3 regions of the Arthrobacter zhangbolii genome follow, and region 3 is predicted to be linked to each of the others. Evidence: riboswitches for the same ligand, from Rfam matches in the RefSeq annotation. Region 3 holds a riboswitch; each other region holds the start of a gene.
The links. A riboswitch is a leader RNA that binds a small molecule or an ion and turns the genes downstream of it on or off. The one in region 3 is predicted to bind S-adenosylmethionine.
Positions count from the first base shown of each region.

Region 1: linked by a shared signal. The riboswitch ahead of MUK71_RS03825 (ABC transporter substrate-binding protein) and the one ahead of MUK71_RS05570 (bifunctional o-acetylhomoserine/o-acetylserine sulfhydrylase) in region 3 are both predicted to bind S-adenosylmethionine.
Region 2: linked by a shared signal. The riboswitch ahead of MUK71_RS13565 (hypothetical protein) and the one ahead of MUK71_RS05570 (bifunctional o-acetylhomoserine/o-acetylserine sulfhydrylase) in region 3 are both predicted to bind S-adenosylmethionine.

Region 1 is NZ_CP094984.1:816,347-820,253, forward strand. Features, by position in the region: gene MUK71_RS03820 (ABC transporter permease) at 1-84, opposite strand, end outside; gene MUK71_RS03825 (ABC transporter substrate-binding protein) at 88-1,779, opposite strand; SAM riboswitch class I at 1,884-1,973, opposite strand; gene MUK71_RS03830 (ferredoxin reductase domain-containing protein) at 2,548-3,237, shown strand; gene MUK71_RS03835 (hypothetical protein) at 3,387-3,907, shown strand, end outside.
Region 2 is NZ_CP094984.1:2,913,627-2,917,533, reverse strand. Features, by position in the region: gene MUK71_RS13580 (CPBP family intramembrane glutamic endopeptidase) at 1-613, shown strand, start outside; gene MUK71_RS13575 (hypothetical protein) at 741-884, shown strand; gene MUK71_RS13570 (VOC family protein) at 932-1,366, opposite strand; gene MUK71_RS13565 (hypothetical protein) at 1,447-1,881, opposite strand; SAM riboswitch class IV at 1,897-2,029, opposite strand; gene MUK71_RS13560 (hypothetical protein) at 2,293-2,586, opposite strand; gene MUK71_RS13555 (LLM class flavin-dependent oxidoreductase) at 2,632-3,651, opposite strand; gene MUK71_RS13550 (RBBP9/YdeN family alpha/beta hydrolase) at 3,743-3,907, shown strand, end outside.
Region 3 is NZ_CP094984.1:1,198,316-1,202,222, reverse strand. Features, by position in the region: gene metX (homoserine O-acetyltransferase MetX) at 1-1,035, opposite strand, end outside; gene MUK71_RS05570 (bifunctional o-acetylhomoserine/o-acetylserine sulfhydrylase) at 1,045-2,361, opposite strand; SAM riboswitch class IV at 2,441-2,557, opposite strand; gene MUK71_RS05565 (VOC family protein) at 2,719-3,369, shown strand; gene MUK71_RS05560 (hypothetical protein) at 3,540-3,907, shown strand, end outside.

The DNA.
Region 1 (3,907 bases), 380 kb from region 3:
CTGCACGGCAAGGAAAATCAGGGTGTACGCCAGCCACACCACCAGGATGGCCTGGCCGGTGCGCAGCAACAGATAACGGGTCACGGCTTAGCTCCCCGCCGTCCAGGCGCCCTGGAAGATGGGCGCTGTTCCGGACGTGAAGTCAATGTGCGTGTCCGGGCCTGCGCCGTAGACCTGCACCTCGTCCCACAGCACCAGGGAGTAGGCCTGCTCCAGGACCAGGGCGCGCTGCTCCTCGGCCAGGATCCGGTCCCGGTCCGGTCCGGGGCCGGCTGCGCGCTCGGCGGCGAAGAGCTCATTCAGTGCCGGGTCCGAGGTGTGGGTCATGGTGTTGTTATCCGGTTCAAAAATGGGCCCGAGTCCGCCGTAAATGAACTGCCGGGTGCCGAAGAGTTCGACGGCGGGGTCCGGCATGGCGGTGGCCAGGAACGTGTTGTCCGCCGCCCGGTTCTTCAGCTGCACGCCGATCTGCCGCCACTGCTGTTCGATCAGCTCGAAGGCCGGTTTGATCACCACGGAGTTGTTGGAGCTGGTGACGGTCAGGGCCAGTTTCTCGCCGTCCTTCTCGCGGATGCCGTCAGCGCCCACCGTCCACCCGGCGTCGTCCAGCAGGTCCTTGGCCTGCTCCGGGTCATAGGCCAGCTCGGCGCTGAGGTCCACGAATCCCGGTGCCCCGTGGTTCAGCACGGAGGCGGCGATGGTGTAACTGTCCGAAAGCACGGTGTCCTTGATGGACTGCCGGTCGATGCCCAGCTGCAGTGCGCGGCGGACCTGCGGATCTGCGAGCCGTCCGCTGCCGGTCCGGACAGCGGCCATGTTTGACGTCAGGTCGGTTCCCGCCGGCGCCAGGACCTGGCTCCCGCTGGCGGCCAGTGCGGCTTCGTCTGCCGGCTGCAGTCCGCGGACCAGGTCCACCTGACCGGATTGCACGGCACCGGCCCGGTGCGCCACCTCGGGCAGGTACTTGATGACCACCCGGTCCAGATATGCGGCGCCCTGGTTGTCCGAGGTCTCGGGTGCCCACGCGTAGTCCCCGCGCTTGGCCAGCACCACCTCCTCGTCGGGTTTCTCGGATTCGAAGACAAACGGGCCGGAACCGGAAATGCGGGACAGGGCGGACTGCCCAGCGGCGTCAAGGCCCAGGGTGGCCGGGGAGACCAAGCCGGCGGTGACGGAGGAGGTGGCCCGCAGGAAGTTGGAATTCGGAGCGGCCAGGGTGACCTTTACCTGGTCCGGGGCCGTCACTTCACTGGAGGTATAGCCGGCGAAGTCGACGTTCGGCTGGATCTGGGCAGCGGGAATACCGAATCCGAAACTGTCCAGATTCGCTTTGACCGCGGCGGCATCCAGCGGCGTGCCGTCGCTGAAGGTGACACCGGGGCGGACGGTGAAGATGAACTCGGTGTGCTCGGCGTTGGCTGAGAATTCGGAGGCGAGCCACGGCACCAGATCACCTGACTCCGGATCGAAATAGGTCAGCCGGTCCAGCACGCTGTTCAGCACGTTGGCTTTTTCGTAAAACCGGGCGGACTGGGTTTGCCAGTTGTTGATCGGCGTGACCTCGGCGTAGATCAGGGTGCCGCCCTCCACCGGGGTTCCGGCGGCCACCCGGGTTCCGGGGCCCTGGTCCGACGCCGCCTGCTGGCAGCCGGTCAGGGCCAGGGCTGCCGCCGCGAAAGCGGCGGCGATCTTCAGGGCGGTGCGCCGCCGCAGCAGCGCCCCGGTAACGGGGGTGGCCCCTGGTCCGGGGTGAGGGTCTGTCTGGTTCAGGTAAAGCATGGGGCGGTCCTCTCAGTCATCACCGAGGCACACCGCATCCAGGCACGTTGGAGGCCATCACCGCATGGCAAAGCAGCGGTCATGGACCAACGGTGAATGAGGTTTCTCCATCGGTCCTGGCATTAGCACCGTCCCCCGAAGGGTGGTTGCTGCGACGTCAACGAGCCAGGTCTCTCAGCCGCTCTGGATGGTAAGTCGTCCAAAACAGGTTGTGCGGACAGGACCCATACAAACCCGCCCGGACCCGGTCCGCAAGGCCGGTGACGAAATATTTCCCTTGATGACAAAGACAGTTTTTGATGGGCCCTTACCGCGCGCGCGAAGGACCTGGCGGAGGATTGTTTTGTTCCTTTTTGCCGGGCCCGGCCGGGCTTGACAATGCGGTGCCGGCTGGGAGTACGGTTCTGCACATCCCGTTTCCGCCGGACCCCGGATATCTCAGCTGCCTCGCTGGAACTAGGGGTTTATGAATAGCGGGAAATATATCCCCGGCGGCTGTTTGTAAACCATTGTGACCGCCTGCTGAAGTTATTCTCTCCGACCGTTTCGTCCCTGCCGACAGCAAGGCGAAAGCCGGTACCGGCCGGTTACCGTTCACCGGCTTCAGGGGTGGGGAATCCGCCGCCGTCATGCGGACCCGCCGGGCCGGACACGAAGGCTGCGCAAAAATCAACCACATTTTTAAAACCCTTTTATAAACGTCAGGATTGGTGCTAAATGGGTATATCCACCGCCCCGGAAATATGCTGGAAGATTCCAGGCCATCGCGTGTATTCCGTCCATGAAACGGCAGCCTTGGTACAGCTGGAATGGCCCGCTGAATTGGATGAAAAGGACCTGCTGGAAGGAGGGCACGTTGCTGTTTCCGCTGCCGCCGCAACGGGGGTGCATACCAGCTATTTTGCGGTGCTGTCCGTAGACCGCGGGAGCCGCACCATGACCCTCTACGTGAAGCGGAGCGCACGCGGGTTGGTCAGTGCAGCGCTGCTGGACCCGGCAGGCGGTGCGGTGCTGTCCATCTCCCGGCCGGGCCCGGGCATCCTGCTGCCCGGCTCCGTCCACCGCCCCCTGTTCGTTGCCGCCGGTTCCGGTCTGGCCTCCGGTCTGGGCCTATTGGGGAGGCTGCTGCGGGACCCGGCACGGCAGTATGAACGCGCCGCCCTGTTTTTTGTAGGCCGCAGCGATGAATGCGACACGGTCCGCGACGTTCTTGCAGCCGGCGGGCTGGCAACCTCCGTTGAGTTGCGGCTGTGGGATACCGGCAGCCAGGGCCGGCGCGTCACCGCTCAGGATCTGCTGGGCGTCCTGGCTACCCAGCACCCGGACTGGATTTACGTCTGCGGACCCGCGTCCTTTGCCGGGATGGTCCGGGAAGCTGCTGCCGCAACCGCCGGACCGGCTGCGGCGGTGGTGGCCGAGTGCTACGACCCGCCTCTGGAACCGGCCCGGCCGGAGTGAGGCAGGAACCGGAGAATCCAGCCGGCGCGCACGGCGTCCGGTGATCCGCCGCACCCCGAATCGGGCAGGCTTCGCCGGGGGCGGTACATGTACTGTTTATCCTGCGGCTCAGAAGCGGAAGTGCTTGCCGGGGGATGGGGGATCCTGAAATGGACTTTGATGCTGGCACGGCTGACCAGCTCATAGCGGCCTGCGACGAGGCCGCCGCTGCGTTGGGTGAGCAGCGCGGTCCGCGGGCCTCGGCTACGGGAGAAGCGCTGGAAGAATTCCGCGGCCCGTTCGCGGACTCGTACCGCCGGAATGCCGCAGCGCAGCTGGCAGCACGGAACATCCTGATCGGTGCGCTGGAGGATGTTGCCCGTCAGGTTCGGTTCGCGAAGACCCAGGCCGAACAGGCCCGTCAGGACCTCAAGGAAAAGCAGGCGAGGACCCTGTTCAAGCTGCTTGAGGAGGGCATGGTAGCCGCTGGCGCCGATTACCTCCGGGACCGGCTTCCGGGGTTTTCAGCCCCGGGGGAGTTGTTCGAGTCCGAGGTGCCCCGCCCCGAGGTGGCCTTCCCATCGATGGTCTTCCAGCTCCACAATTGGGCAGTCAGCGGGACGCCGGGCACGAGTTCCGCAGTGCCGGATGCCCTGAAGAAGGCAGCATCGCTGATCTTTGACCAGGAGGA
Region 2 (3,907 bases), 1.7 Mb from region 3:
TCCCGGGCTCTCGGTGCTGATTCCGGACCCGGTGGTGGCGGCCTACGTCATCAATCTGGGCTTCTATGCGGTCGCTGGAATTCTGGCCCTTATTGCCGCCCGGCGGTATGTTGCCCGCGAGACCCGGGTCCTTGCCACCCGGCCGGTGCTGACTGCTGCCCTGATCCCGATTGGCGTAATCCTCACAATCATCGCTTCCATGGTGGGCGTGATCATCGCCGGCCAGGCCGAAACCGCCGTGAACCAGGAGGCTGTGCAGGGGCTGGTCACCGAAATGTCTCCCTGGCTGGTGGTGCCGCTGGTGGTCATCCTGGCGCCCTTCGTGGAGGAGTACATTTTCCGGCACCTGCTCATCGGCAAACTCAGCCGCTACTGGAACATCTGGGCGTGCAGCATCCTGTCGGTCCTGCTCTTCGCCTCCATCCACATTGTGGGTAAGGAATCCCTGTCACTGCCGGTCCTGATGCCTTATCTGGCCACCGGTGCCGTCCTGGTCGGGCTGTACGTATGGGCAGGAAACAACTTCATGCTGTCCTACGGCGTGCATGCTGCGAAGAACCTGCTCAGCGTGGTGCTGATCTACGCCATTCCGCCGGAACTGCTGCAGCAGTAATCTCGCCGCGGGAATGCGGCCCCGGCAGGAAGCCATGCCCTAGCATCGGTGGCAGGACCGGACCCGTCCCGGGGCCGGCACACAGAATCGGGGGATCGGCGTGTCAGTAGGCTCAGGAATCGGCGCAGTGTTCGTAATTTTGTATTTCCTGTTGGTGGTCGCGGTGGCCGTCCTTGTGGTCTGGGCCCTGGTACTCGTGATCATTTTCCTCCGGCTGCGGATTGCCCAGCTGCGCGGAGAGTTGCGCGGAGACACCGGAACGGTTAACTGACGCGGCCGGGGGCCTGCGGCCTGCGCCGCCGGTCCCCGGCAACCCCGTCAGCTGATGCAGAACTCGTTGCCCTCGGGATCCGCCATGACGTACCAAGAGTGCGGCCCCTGGCTTGCTTCGGTCAGGAAGGACGCACCCCGTTCCTCCAAGGCGGCCCGGGCCGCGTCCTTATCCTGGCCCTGGAGCCGGACATCCAGGTGAATGCGGTCCTTGACGGTTTTGGGCTCGGGAACCGGCTGAAACAGGATGCGCAACCGGTCCTTCCGGCCCACCTCGTCGGCAGGACAGATGGCGGCGCCGTCCCGCCAGACCCGGACACCGTTGTGCTCGATAACGTCCTCCGGTTTCGCCAAGCCCTGGTCCAGCATGGAAGAAATGAAGTCCTGGTCCACGGGCTCCAGCGTCCAGCCCAGGGTTTCGGCCCACCAATCCGCCTGTTGGTGGGCATCGGTGCAGTCAACGCAGATCTGTATATTCGTCATGGCATTGAGGCTAGAACCCGAACAGCACGGCCGTCATTGGTATGCGGACAGATGCAGTCCGCATATTCACCGGCCGGGAATCAGGCCTGGCCGTCAATCCGCTCGGTTTCGGGAGCCCGGACCGGAGAGCCGATGCAGGGCAGCACCCGCTCCGGCCGGGCCAAGTAGAAAAAAGAGCTCCGGGCATCCGAGCCGAAACCGCCGGGCACCATCAGTGTGGAGTATCGCTGGCACCACTGTGGTGTGTCGACGGCGGCGTCCAGGGCGGCGGCCACGGCGCCCACGTTGTGGAACCACATCAGCTGCTGCGTTCCGTCGATGACGAGGTGGATGAGATCCAGCTCCGGGTCGGCTGCGACCTCGACGTCGGACCACTGATCCCACGCCTCGAGCCGGCGGCGGTGGATCCAATGGACGTTGTGGCCGGGCGCAAAACCGGAGCAGCTGCTGCTGATGGAAGAGTTGTTGAAGCCGGAGTTGTTGGAAGCGGAGTTGCTGACACTGGACATGCTCACAGTGGGTTCCTTTTCAGGTTGTCCTTGCCTGCACCGGTTGGAGCAGGCCGCTTCGTCATCCGAACCACCCGCCGAACAGTGGGGTTGGTGTGGGGCCAGTCGGAGCTTTTATGCCCGGCGAACCGGGCGAAGGCCACATCTCGTGAAGCTAGAAACTACTGTAACCGAGGGCACCGACATTTCGACAGAGACGCAATATCAGGGTCTGGTGTGGTCGTGCGGCGTCGGGCGGCGGTACGCCGGGCGGACCGGGACGGCGGCAACGAAAACTCCCGCTCGCAGCGCTCGCGAGAGTTAATAAAGCCGCCTTACCCGGCCCGTCCGGCACACGGCATCTCGTCTGGGCGATGGCACCCTGACTTGCCTGTCAGGCACTAGCCTCAATCACCAATTCAGCTGGCAGTCTTGAGCCTACGGGTCGTGGAAATACCCCGTCGCGGGGTCAATGGACGAGAGGAAATCACGAATAGCGGCCACGTGCTGTTGATGCGTGGGCGGTTCACGCCTGCCGAGGGCGTTGAATCCATAACCATTGTTGGGTCCCGAGACCCAGTCATAGAGAATCGTTCCATCCTCGTCACGCCTGCGCACTGCAAACGTCTCGCCGTCGACGGTGATTGTCCCAAGGCCCGTATAGGTACTCGTGTCCGGCGGTGCAGGGGCAAACACCCACCCCTCATCTGCGGGGTGGCGATCGCTCTCCATACGTTTGATCCTACTGAGCAGGGAGCGATTCCTCACACCGCCCCGTTACCGCCAGCCGGCGTCCGGAGCCACGAGCTTGACGATGCTTTCGAGCAGGTGCGCGTTGTAGTCCACGCCGAGCTGGTTGGGCACGGTGATGAGCACGGTGTCTGCGGCCTGCACGGCAGCGTCAGCGGCCAGTTCGGCAGCGATCACGTCGGGTTCGCCGATGTAGCTCTTGCCGAACCGGGCGAGGCCCCCGTCGAGGTGGCCCACCTGGTCACGTCCCTCGGCCTGCGCGCGGAGACCGAAGTAATGCCGGTCCTCCCCGGTCACCAGAGGGATGACGCTGCGGCTCACGGAGACCCGCGGCGTGCCCTGGTGGCCGGCGTCGGCCCAGGCCTTGCGGTAGACCTCGATCTGCTCGGCCTGCAGCTGGTCGAACGGAACTCCGGTGTCTTCGGTCAGCAGGGTGGAGCTCATCAGGTTCATGCCCTGCTCACCGGTCCACTTCGCCGTGGCGCGGGTACCCGAACCCCACCAGATGCGCTCAGGCAGACCGGGGGAGAGGGGATCGATGGCCATGGGGGCGGTGGTCCCGGTCATCGCCGGATCGGACTGGGCCACCCCGGCACCGGCAATGGCGGCACGGAACACCTCGGTGTGCTGGCGAGCCATGTCCGCGTCGGTGGAGTCCGGCCCTGGCACGTAACCGAAGGACTCATAGCCCCGCAGGGCAGGCTCGGGGGATCCCCGGCTGATGCCCAACTGCAGCCGTCCGCCGCTGATCAGGTCCGCCACTGCGGCATCTTCCGCCATCGAAAGCGGATTCATGTAGCGCATATCGATCACGCCGGTGCCCAGTTCGATTTTGCTGGTCCGGGCGGCCATGGCGGCGAGCGTGGGGAACGGGGCGGAGAACTGCGGGGCGAAGTGGTGCACCCGCATGTACGCGCCGTCGACGCCGATTTCCTCCGCGGCTACCGCCAGCTCGATCTGCTGCAATACTGCGTCCCGGGCACTGGGCGTCCGGGACCCCAGTGCGTTCCGGTAGTGTCCGAAGGACAGGAACCCTATTCGTTTCATATCAGCCACAGCGCCGGAGCACTCTGCGGTATTCCCGGCCGTCCAGACCCGCGGCCGGGCGCCGCGAAACCACCGTAAGGAAACAGGCACAGTGCACATCACCATGGTCCCGGGTTACAACGGCTCACCACCCGACCAGTGGCAGAGCCGCTGGGAAGCCGAGCTGCCCAACGTCACCCGTTTCGCGCCGTCGTCGTGGGATGAACCCGAGCTGGAGGACTGGATGGCGGCGCTGGACCGGGCCGCCGGAGAGCGG
Region 3 (3,907 bases):
CACCTGTGTGCCGCGCGGCAGCGCCGCAGCGAGGTCGGCCGATTGCTGTGGAAAGTAGAGGCGGTCTGATTCCACGGCAGCCACAAAGAATTCCGCCGTCGTCCGCGCCAGGGCCTGGCGCAGCGAGCCGCGCCCGCGGGCGACGTCGTGCCCCATCAGCGCTTCGGTCAGGACCAGGTAGGTATTGGCGTCGAAACGGCCGGCCAGCTTGCCGGCCTGGTGGTCGAGGTAGCTTTCGACGGCGTATCGGCCCCGTTCAGCGGGCAAAACGGCGCCGAAGGGGTTCTCGTCCTCCTGCGGGCTGCGCCCGAACCGGTATTCGAGCTCCGGTTCGGACCGGTAGGTAATGTGGGCGATCCGCCGGGCCAGGCCGAGGCCTGCCAGGGGCGGGTTCCCGTTGTAGTAATCGCCGCCGCTGAAGTCCGGGTCCAGCCGGATGGCGGCAATCTGCGCCTGCGCAAAGGCGATCTGTTCGGCGGTGCTGGCCGGGGTTGCCGCGATCACGGCACAGCGCTGCACCCGGTCCGGTTCCGTGGCCGCCCATTCCAGCGCCCGCGCCCCGCCCAGGGAGCCGCCCAGCACGGCATGCCAACGGGCTATGCCAAGGCGGTCCGCCAGCCGTGCCTCGGCCCGCACGGCGTCACGGATGGTAACCAGCGGGAACCGTGAGCCCCACGGCAGGCCCTGCGGGTCCAGCGAGGACGGGCCGGTGGAGCCGTAGCAGCCGCCGATCATATTCGCCGCGACCACGTAGAACCGATTGGTGTCCACGGGCCGGCCCGGCCCCACCAGCTCATCCCACCAGCCGGGCTCATCCGTGTGCCCGCGGGCCACATGGGTGCTTCCGGTGAGGGCGTGGGCCACAAACACGGCGTTGCTCGCGTCCGCGTTCAGCTGGCCCCACGTCTCATACCCGAGGACGACGTCGGGCAGGTATCCGCCGGTTTCCAGTTCAAGTCCGCCGATCGAGGCGAACCGCAGCACCCCGTCCACGGCGGTGGCGGGGTACTGCGGTGCAGAATGCCGAATAGTCACGGTGCCCCGTTACGCGCCCTTGGCGGCCCGGAAGCCGGCCTCGAGATCCGCGAGGATGTCGTCAATGTGCTCGATGCCCACGGAGAGCCGCACGAGCCCGGGGCTGACTCCGGCGGCGAGCTGCGCCTCGGCTCCCAGCTGGCTGTGCGTGGTGGAGGCCGGATGGATGACCAGCGAGCGCACGTCACCCACGTTGGCCACATGGGAGTGCAGTTCCAAACCATCCACGAACCGCTTGCCTGCTTCCACTCCCCCGGCAATCTCGAAGGACACAATGGCCCCCGTTCCGCGCGGGCCGTACTTGCGTCCGCGTTCGAACCACGGGCTCGACTCCAGGCCCGCGTACGCAACGGACAGGACGTCGTCGTGCGCCTCCAGCCAGTTGGCAACCTCGACGGCGTTGGCCACGTGCCGCTCCACCCGCAGGCTGAGGGTTTCCAGGCCCTGGGCAATAAGGAACGCGTTGAACGGTGAGACCGCCGAGCCGAGATCGCGCAGCAGCTGCACACGTGCCTTGAGGATGAAGGCCAGGTTGGCGCCAAGCGGGCTCCCGACCCCCAGGTCCCGGGCGTAGACCAGCCCGTTGTAGCTCTCATCCGGTGTGTTGAAGCCGGGGAACTTCTCCGGGTCCGCCGCGAAGTCGAAGTTCCCCGAATCCACGATGACGCCGGCAATGGAGGTGCCGTGCCCGCCGAGGTACTTGGTGGCCGAGTGCACCACAATGTCCGCACCCCATTCAATGGGGCGGATGAGGTACGGCGTGGCGAGCGTGTTGTCCACGATCAGCGGCACCCCGGCCTGGTGTGCCACGGCGCTGATGCCTTCAAGGTCCAGTACGTCCTGGCGCGGGTTGGACACCACCTCGCCGAAGAACGCCTTGGTGTTGGGCTGCACCGCGGTGCGCCACTGCTCCAGGTCATCCGGGTCCTGCACAAAGGTGGTCTCGATGCCGAACTTCTTCAGCGTGTGCTTTAACAGGTTGTACGTGCCGCCGTACAGGCTGGGGCTGGCCACAATGTGGTCACCGGCCTGGGCCACGTTCAGCAGGGCGAAGGTTTCCGCGGCCTGTCCCGAGGCCAGCAGCAGTGCGCCGACCCCGCCTTCCAGGGACGCGATCCGGTTCTCCACCGCTTCCTGGGTGGGGTTTCCGATCCGGGTGTAGATGGGTTCAAGATCGGCCAGGGCAAACCGGTTTGCGGCTGCCTCGGCGCTGGGAAAGACGAAGGACGATGTCTGGTAGATGGGCAGGGCGCGGGCGCCGGTGACGGCGTCGGGCTCCTGTCCTACGTGGATCTGACGGGTTTCAAAAGACCAATCTGCACTCATGATGCTCCCTCATTCCAGGGGCCGCACACTACCTTCGCGGGAACATCCGGGTACGCCGGATGTCCGGTGGGGTTTGTGGGACCCGCGCTTGCCGGACGCCCTTTTGGCGTGCGGCCAGGTCTTCACCCGGGGCACCCCACCGCGGTTGGAGGGTTGCCGGCCAGCAAGCCGGGGCTATCTGCTGGCACTCATGACCTGCACCCATAAAAACTGATCCGCTGAGGATGCGCAACCTTCGTGACTTTTCGTGAAAAAATAACCGGCCCCGTGTATAGATTTCGTGTCCTGAGGCAACTGGATTTCTTCTTAGGCTTCCCTTAGTCGAGACGGGCATCACAACGTGCCACAATGAGCCGCATGCGCTTGGACCATGTTTCTTATGCCTGTGAATCCGACGGTCTTTTGGCCACCACCGAGAGGATTGCTGCTGCTCTCGGAGCCGACTTCGTAAAGGGTGGCGTCCACCCCCGATTCGGTACCCGCAATATGATCCTGCCCCTGGCCAACAACCAATATGTGGAAGTTGTCGAGGTGCTCAACCACCCTGCCTCGGACAAGGCGCCCTTCGGGCAGGCCGTCCGCCAGCGCTCCGAATGCGGAGGCGGCTGGATGGGGTGGTGCGTTGCAGTCGATGACCTCTCGCCCTTCGAAGAACGCCTGGGCCGCCCGTCAGTGCCGGGCAACCGCAAATTCCCTGATGGCCAGGAACTCACCTGGCGCCAGATCGGCATCAACGGCCTGATCGCGGATCCCCAGGTGCCCTACCTGCTGCGCTGGGATGACGGCACCGAGGCACTGCACCCCTCCAATGCCCTGCCCGGGATGCCCGGTTCGGTGAAACTGAATTCGCTGACCATCGCCGGGTCGGCTGCCCGGGTCACTGACTGGCTGGGCCACCCGGTGGAGGCACCGCTGGAGGGCGTCGACGTCACCTGGATCGCTCCGGCCGGCACGCCCGGCATCATGTCGGTCACCTTCGACACCGCCAACGGCCGGGTGGAGATCTAGCTCCGGGGTTTTGCTGCCGGTTTGGGGTTTTCCTGCCGGTCTGAGAATTCCCTCCGCTGCAAAGTGGCAGGAATTTCCCAAACCGGTAGATTCTCTCTCCGAGCCGCAGGTTTTCCACATTTGAGCCTGGTTCGCTCGCATCTACGCCACCGCCCTTCCACCCTGAAGGCGTGAATCCCGAGCTCATCTTCGCGGCTGACGCCGATTCCTTCGGCTCAGGCCGCCGTTCCCTTGCCCTGCAGTGCCGGGCGGGGCAACTGGTGAGGCTTCGTGCCGGGATCTATATCGACGTCGAGGTATGGCGACAGCTCCGTGCCTGGGAAAAAGAGCGGGTACGTATCCAGGCAGCATCACAACAGGTGCCCGGGCAACGCGTCCTCGTCCAGCAGTCCGCCGCCGTCATTTGGGGGCTACCGGTGATCGATTCACCACCTGAGGTGCTACTGCTGGCTTCCCCGTCCTCCCACGGCCGGCGCCGGGGCGGTCTCCACTGGACGGAACGCAAGCTGCTGGAGCCGCTCGATGTTGTGGAGGGAAT